Lichenibacterium dinghuense: one gene and its partner. The protein of the gene in region 1 interacts with the protein of each later gene in a pairwise test. Links are inferred from orthologs where the notes say so. Each region holds a gene or a part of one and is shown on either strand. Other genes may lie near its edges. The genes, in order: secD and pheT.

Region 1 (3,301 bases):
CCAGGAACACGGTGGTCGCGGTCATGATGGTGCGCGGCAGCACGGCGTTGATCGACATGTCGATCATCTCGGCGGTCGACAGGCGCTTGTACTTGCGCATCACCTCGCGGATGCGGTCGAGCACGATCACGGCCTCGTTCAGCGAATAGCCCACGATGGTCAGGATCGCGGCGATCGAGGTCGTGTTGAACTCGAGGTGGGTGACGGAGAAGAAGCCCACCGTCAGCAGCAGGTCGTGCATGGTGGCGATCACGGCGCCGACCGCGAACTGCCACTCGAAGCGGAACCACAGGTAGACCAGCACGGCGAAGATCGACACGACGACGCCGATGGTGCCAGACTGCACGAGCTCGCCCGACACGCGCGGGCCGACCACCTCGACGCGGCGGAACTCGTACTTGTCGTCGAGGGCGCTCTGCACCTTCTTGACGGCGGCCTCCTGGGCGGCGTCGCCGCCCGGCTGCACGCCGAAGCGCAGGGTCGCGTCCGTGTGGTTGCCGAAGCCCTGCACCTCAATGTTGCCGAGGCCCGTGCGCTCGCCGAGCGAGCGGAGCTGCGACAGGTCGGCGTCGCCCTGCTTGGCGCGCACCTCCATCAGCGTGCCGCCGGCGAAGTCGATGCCGAAGTTCATGCCGACGAGCACGAACATCACCACGGACACGATCGAGAGGACGGCCGAGAACGGGTAGGAGAAGCGCCGGAAGCGCATGAACCCGAATTTGGTGTTCTCGGGCGCGAGGCGGAGGAGCGGCATCGGCGTTGCTCTCTCAGATCGGCAGGCGCTGCGGGCGCTTGGCCCGGTACCACAGGGCGATCATCATGCGGGTCATGGTCACGGCGGTGACGATGGAGGTCAGGATGCCGAGGCCGAGCGACACGGCGAAGCCGCGCACCGGGCCGGAGCCGAAGAGGTAGAGGATCAGCGCCGCGACGAACAGGGTGACGTTGGAGTCGACGATGGTCGCGAAGGCGCGCTTGAAGCCGGAATCCAGCGAGGCGATCACCGAGCGGCCGGCGTGGTTCTCCTCGCGAATGCGCTCGTAGATCAGCACGTTGGCGTCCACCGCCATGCCGATGGTGAGCACGATGCCGGCGATGCCGGGGAGCGTCAGCGTGGCGCCGAGCAGCACCATGGCGGCGAAGATCAGCATGATGTGCACCGCAAGCGCGATGTCGGCGAAGACGCCGAATACGCCGTAGGTCAGCAGCATGTAGCCGACCACCAACACGCCGGCCACCAGCGCGGCGCGCTCGCCGGCGTCGATCGAGTCCTGGCCGAGGCCGGGGCCGACCGTGCGCTCCTCCACCACGGTGAGCTTGGCCGGCAGCGCGCCGGCGCGCAGCAGCACGGCGAGGTCGTTGGCCTGCTGGATCGTGTAGCGGCCCGTGATGACGCCCGAGCCGCCGAGGATGGGCGTCTGGATCACCGGGTTGGTGACGATCTGGTTGTCCAGCACCACCGCGAAGGGCTTGCCGACGTTGGCGGCGGTCGCCTGGCCGAAGGCTTGGCCGCCGCGCATGTTGAACTGGAAGCTCACCTCGGGCCGGCCCTGCTGGTCGAAGGAGGGCTGGGCGTTGGTGAGGTCGGCGCCGTCCACGATCACGCGCTTCTGGATCGGCAGGGTGCCGGGCTCGCTGTTCTTGTAGAAGGGCAGGTTCTCGACGTCGGCGGGGCTGTCGCCGGGCTCGGCGTCGAGGCGGAACTCCAGCTTGGCGGTCGTGCCGAGCAGGTCCTTCAGGTGCTGCGTGTCCTGCAGCCCCGGCACCTCGACCACGATGCGGTCGTTGCCCTGGCGCTGGATCGTCGGCTCCTTGGTGCCCGACTCGTCGATGCGGCGGCGCAGCACCTCGATCGACTGGTCGACCGCGCGGTGCACCTTGTTGGCGATGCCGGCGTCGGTGAGCTGCACCTGGACGAGGCCGTCGCCGCTGTCCGTGACGGTGTAGTCCTGCACGGCGCCGGTGAGCGAAGCGCCGAGCGAGCGCGACGCGTTGTCGAGCGCGCCGACGATCTTGGCGCGCTCGGCCGCGTCCGGCACGCGGAACTGGATGCCGCGGCTCTGCACGCCGATGCCGCCCGCCAGCTTGACGTTGTTGTCGCGCAGGAGGCGGCGCGCGTCGTCGCGGAGGTTGTCGACCGACGTCTTGGTCAGCGACGCCGTGTCGACCTCGAGCAGAAGGTGGGCGCCGCCCTGAAGGTCGAGGCCGAGCACGATGGTCTTGGCCGGGCCCGGCAGGTAGCGGTCGAGCTCCGCCCGCGCCCCGGGCGACAAGAGGCTCGGCAGCACGATGAGGGCCGCGACCAGCGTGCCGAGGAGGATCGTGACGACTTTCCAGGTCGCGAAACGCATCATGGCTTGTGTTCTTCGTTCTGGCGAGGAGCGCCGGAGGCGGCGCTCCGGGTCAAACCTTGGCCGCGGCCGGCGCGTCCTTCACGGGCTCGCCTTTGGCGCGGACCTCCGTGATCATGGCGCGGGCGATCCGGACGCGGACGTTGGCGGCGATCTCGACCTCCACCTCGGTGGCGTCCGTCGACTTAGTCACCTTGCCGATGAGGCCGCCGGCGGTCACCACCGTGTCGCCGCGGCGCACGGCGGCGATCATCTCGCTGTGGAGCTTCTGCTTCTTCTGCTGCGGGCGCAGCAGCAGGAAATACATGATGACCAGGATGGCCGCGAAGGGCGCGACCTGGAGGAACACGTCGGAGCCGCCGCCGAAGGCGCCGGCGGCCTGGGCATAGGCAGGGGTGATGAACACGCGGAGTCTCCATGGGTCGCGTCGGGACACCCCTGGCCGCGGCTGGCCCGCGTCTTAGACCCGCGCGGGCGCTGGAGCAATGGCGCGACGGTGACGCGCCTGTGCCCCCTTGGGAGCGTCGCGCTCCCGCCCGGAACCTTCGACGGGCCCCCCGGTTCGGCGGAAAGGCCGGCGGTGGGCCGAGCCGGTTGCAGGAAGGGACGCCATGAGGCTGAAAGCTTTGTTCATCGCCGCCGCGGCCGCGGGCCTGATCGCCGCGGGCGGCGCGGAAGCCATGCCGGTCGCCGGCCTGTCGTCGGTCGAGGGTGCCGCGCCGCTCGTGCAGGTGCGCGGCGGCTGCGGCTTCGGCGAACACCGGGGCCTCTTCGGCGGTTGCCGCCTGAACCGGGGCTGGCGCGGCCGCCTCCGCTATTTCCGGACCGGCGCGCCGCGCGGCTGCCCGCCCGGCCGCACCCGCATCCGGGGCATCTGCCGCTTCGTGCGCTGACGCTCCGAAGGGTCGGCCCGCCTTGACAAGGCGCGGCGGCGCTCAGCAGAAGCCGGC
Region 2 (3,404 bases), 4.7 Mb from region 1 along the record:
CTCGGTCAGGCCGAAGCAGCCGATCAGGGTGCCGGAGGCGAGTCCCGGCAGATACTTCGCGCGCTGCGCCTCGCTGCCGTAGGCGTGGATCGGGTACATGACCAGCGAGGACTGCACGCTCATCATCGAGCGGTAGCCCGAATCGACGCGCTCGACCTCGCGCGCCACGAGGCCGTAGGACACGTAGGACGCGCCGGCGCAGCCGTAGTCCTCCGGCAGCGTCACGCCGAGGAGGCCGAGCGCGCCCATCTCGGCGAAGATCTCGGGCTCGACCGCCTCGTCACGGTAGGCGGCGAGGATGCGCGGGGCGAGCTTCTCGTGCGCGTAGTCCCGCGCCGTGTCGCGGATCATGCGCTCCTCGGCCGAGAGCTGATCGTCGAGGAGCAGCGGGTCGTCCCACTGGAAGGCCGCGGCCTTGGGCAGGACTCGGTCGTGGGCGTTCATGGCGGGCCTCCCCGGCGGCGGCGGGCCGTCGCTCATCGAGCCATGCTAGTCTCGGCCGACGGCGAAGGCCAGGAGCCACCGCGTCGCTCGCGCGCCGCGGAAACGGTCAGCCCCTGAGCGTGCCGCCCGTCTTCTTCGCCACCGCCTCGACCACCCGCTTGCTCACGGCGTCGAGGTCGGCCTCGGCCAGCGTCCGATCCTTCGGCTGCAGCGTCACCGCGATGGCGACGGACTTCTGCCCCTCCGGCACGCCCTTGCCCTCGTAGACGTCGAAGACCGACACGCCCGACACCAGCGCGCGGTCGGCGCCCTGCGCCGCGCCGGCGAGGTCGGCGGCGGCGACCTCGCGGTCGACCAGGAAGGCGAAGTCGCGCTCCACCGGCTGGAGGTCCGACAGGAGGAGCTTCGGCCGCGCCTTGGTGGGCCTCGCCTTGGGGGCCGGCAGGGCGTCGAGGGTGATCTCGAAGACCGCGAGCGGGCCCGCGACGTCGAGCGCGCGCAGCACCTCCGGGTGGACCTCGCCGCAGAAGCCGACCGTGTTCTTCGGCCCCATGCGAAAGGTGAGCGAGCGGCCGGGATGCAGCCAGTCCGGCCCGCCCGGCACCGCCTGCACGGCGGCGGGGTTGACGCCCAGCGCGGCGATCAGCGCCAGCGCGTCCGCCTTGGCGTCGAACACGCCGACGGCGCCGGCCGCTCCCGTCCAGTGCCGCCCCGCGCCGGCCGCCTTGGCGGTGCCGCGGCGCAGGCCGGCAGCAACCACGCGCTGGTCGACCTCGCCGTCGCCGAGGAACACCTGGCCGACCTCGAACAGGGCGACGTCGCCCGCCCCGCGCGCCGCGTTGCGCCCGGCGCCCGCGATGAGGCCGGGCAGCAGGCTCGGCCGCATGGCGCTGAGGTCGGCCGCGATGGGGTTGGCGAGCCTGAGCTCCGGCTTGCCGCCGCCGAACAGCTTGGCCTGCTCGTCCGACACGAAGCTCCAGGTGACGGCTTCGAGCAGGCCCTCCCCGGCCAGCACGCGCTTGGCGAGGCGCGTGCGGCGCTGCAGCAGGGTCAGCACCGGGCGCGGCACGCCGGGCTCGCGCGGCAGCGGCTGCGATTCGACGCGGTCGAGGCCGGCGATGCGGACGATCTCCTCGACGAGGTCGGCCTTGCCGTGAACGTCCGGCCGCCACGACGGCACGCGCACGACGATCCGGTCGGCATTGTCGGGGTGCCCGACGAGGTCGAAGCCGAGCTTCTCCAGGATGCGCTGCATCTCGGAGGGCTCGAGGTCGAGCCCCGTCAGCCGGTGAACCTCGCTCAGGGGGAAGTCGATGCGGTGGTCCGGCTTCGGCACGGCGCCGGCCAGCGTCACGTCGGAGGGCTCGCCGCCGCAGATGTCGAGCACGAGCCGCGTCGCGAGGTCGAGCCCCGGCACGGTATAGGCCGGGTCGACGCCGCGTTCGAAGCGGTAGCGCGCGTCGGAGGACAGCGACAGCCGGCGGCCCGTCTGGGCCACGTTGGTCGTGTCCCACAGCGCGCTCTCGATCAGCACGTCCGTCGTATCCTCGCCGCAGCCCGAGGCCTCGCCGCCCATGATGCCGGCGATGGATTCGACGCCCCGATCGTCGGCGATCACCACCGCCGAGGGGTCGAGCGCGTAGGAGCGGCCGTTCAGGGCCTGCAGCGACTCGCCCTCCCGGGCGCGGCGCACCGTGATGGCGCCGTGGACCTTGGCGGCGTCGAAGACGTGCAGGGGCCGGCCGCGGTCGAAGGTCATGTAGTTGGTGATGTCGACCAGCGCGTTGATGGGGCGCAGGCCGATGGCGGCGAGCCGCCGCCGCATCCAGTCGGGCGAGGGCCCGTTCCTCACGCCGCGCACGAGGCGCAGCGCGAAGGCGGGGCACAGGTGCTCGTCGCCCGCCGCGAGGTCGAGCTCCAGCGCGACCGGCTGGGCGAAGCGGCCCTCGACGGCCGGCGCCGCCTCGTCCCTCAGGCGGCCGAGCCCCAGGGCGGCGAGGTCCCGCGCGATGCCGCGGACGCCGGCGGCGTCGGGCCGGTTCGGCGTCAGCGCGACGTCGATCACGGGGTCGTCCATGCCGGCGTAGGCGCCGTAGGCGCGGCCGACCGGCGCGTCACCGGGCAGCTCCGTGATGCCGTCGTGCTCCTCCGACAGGCCGAGCTCGGCGGCCGAGCACAGCATGCCGTCCGACGCGACGCCGCGGATCACGCCGGAGGCGATCGTGAGGTCCTTTCCAGGGATGTAGGTGCCCGGCGCCGAGAAGACCGTGAGCAGCCCCGCCCGCGCGTTGGGCGCCCCGCACACGACCTGCACGGGCGCGCCCGCGCCGGTGTCGACGGAGCAGACGCGCAGCCGGTCGGCGTTGGGATGCTGCGTCGCCTCGATGACGCGGGCGACCGTGAAGCCGCGCAGACGCTCGGCCGGGTCCTCGATGCCCTCGACCTCGAGCCCGACGCGGGTCAGGGCGTCGGCGATGTCGGCGAGCGTGGCCTCGGTGTCGAGGTGGTCCTTGAGCCAGGAGAGGGTGAATTTCATGGGTCCGAGGTGTCCGGGTCAGCGTGGCTTGACGACGAGCTTGATCGCGAGCGCGAGCTTCTCATCAGCCGTGAGGGCGTTCAGGGCGTCGATCGCCTGCGCTGCGACCTCGATGAGATCGAGCGTGTCGGCGCGGTTCAGCGAGAAGGGCTCGGGGCTGTAGTCCGCCTCGTGCCGCTTGTCTTGAAGGCTCTTGAACGCCCTCGCGACCACGGACAACCGAGGCCCGGCCCCTCTCAGCCCGTCGAGAGCCTTCTTATGGTCCAGCGATCGATAGACCGGAGTGTAGTGCCGCCAGGGCTTCTCGCCGACGAGGCTCCCGGCGCAGAGCGTGCAGAGGGTGTGGAAGAGAGCGTAGTAGGCGCTCGATGCGGCCCGACGCAGCGAGACCGACCTCGGCCGCCCGGCCTCACGACGCGCCAGT

What was found.
Region 2: the proteins of secD (region 1) and pheT interact in binary tests that used the Escherichia coli proteins (3 or more experiments, as listed by UniProt). The link is inferred for Lichenibacterium dinghuense from one-to-one orthologs.

What each region holds. Positions count from the first base shown.
Region 1 is NZ_JAJLMN010000001.1:5,156,446-5,159,746, reverse strand. What follows is about bases 62-3,052. They hold secD (protein translocase subunit SecD), read right to left. Parts: upstream 2,355-3,052; coding sequence 768-2,354; downstream 62-767. Other genes in these bases: L7N97_RS24775 (GCG_CRPN prefix-to-repeats domain-containing protein), read left to right, coding at 2,963-3,052; yajC (preprotein translocase subunit YajC), read right to left, coding at 2,404-2,757; secF (protein translocase subunit SecF), read right to left, coding at 62-754. Outside these bases: more of secF, read right to left, coding at 1-61; more of L7N97_RS24775, read left to right, coding at 3,053-3,244. UniProt on the Escherichia coli protein: Part of the Sec protein translocase complex. Interacts with the SecYEG preprotein conducting channel. SecDF uses the proton motive force (PMF) to complete protein translocation after the ATP-dependent function of SecA.
Region 2 is NZ_JAJLMN010000001.1:482,978-486,381, forward strand. Bases 266-3,359 are described here. They hold pheT (phenylalanine--tRNA ligase subunit beta), read right to left. Parts: upstream 2,981-3,359; coding sequence 551-2,980; downstream 266-550. Other genes in these bases: L7N97_RS02265 (acyl-CoA dehydrogenase), read right to left, coding at 266-444; L7N97_RS02275 (hypothetical protein), read right to left, coding at 2,999-3,359. Also shown: more of L7N97_RS02265, read right to left, coding at 1-265; more of L7N97_RS02275, read right to left, coding at 3,360-3,404.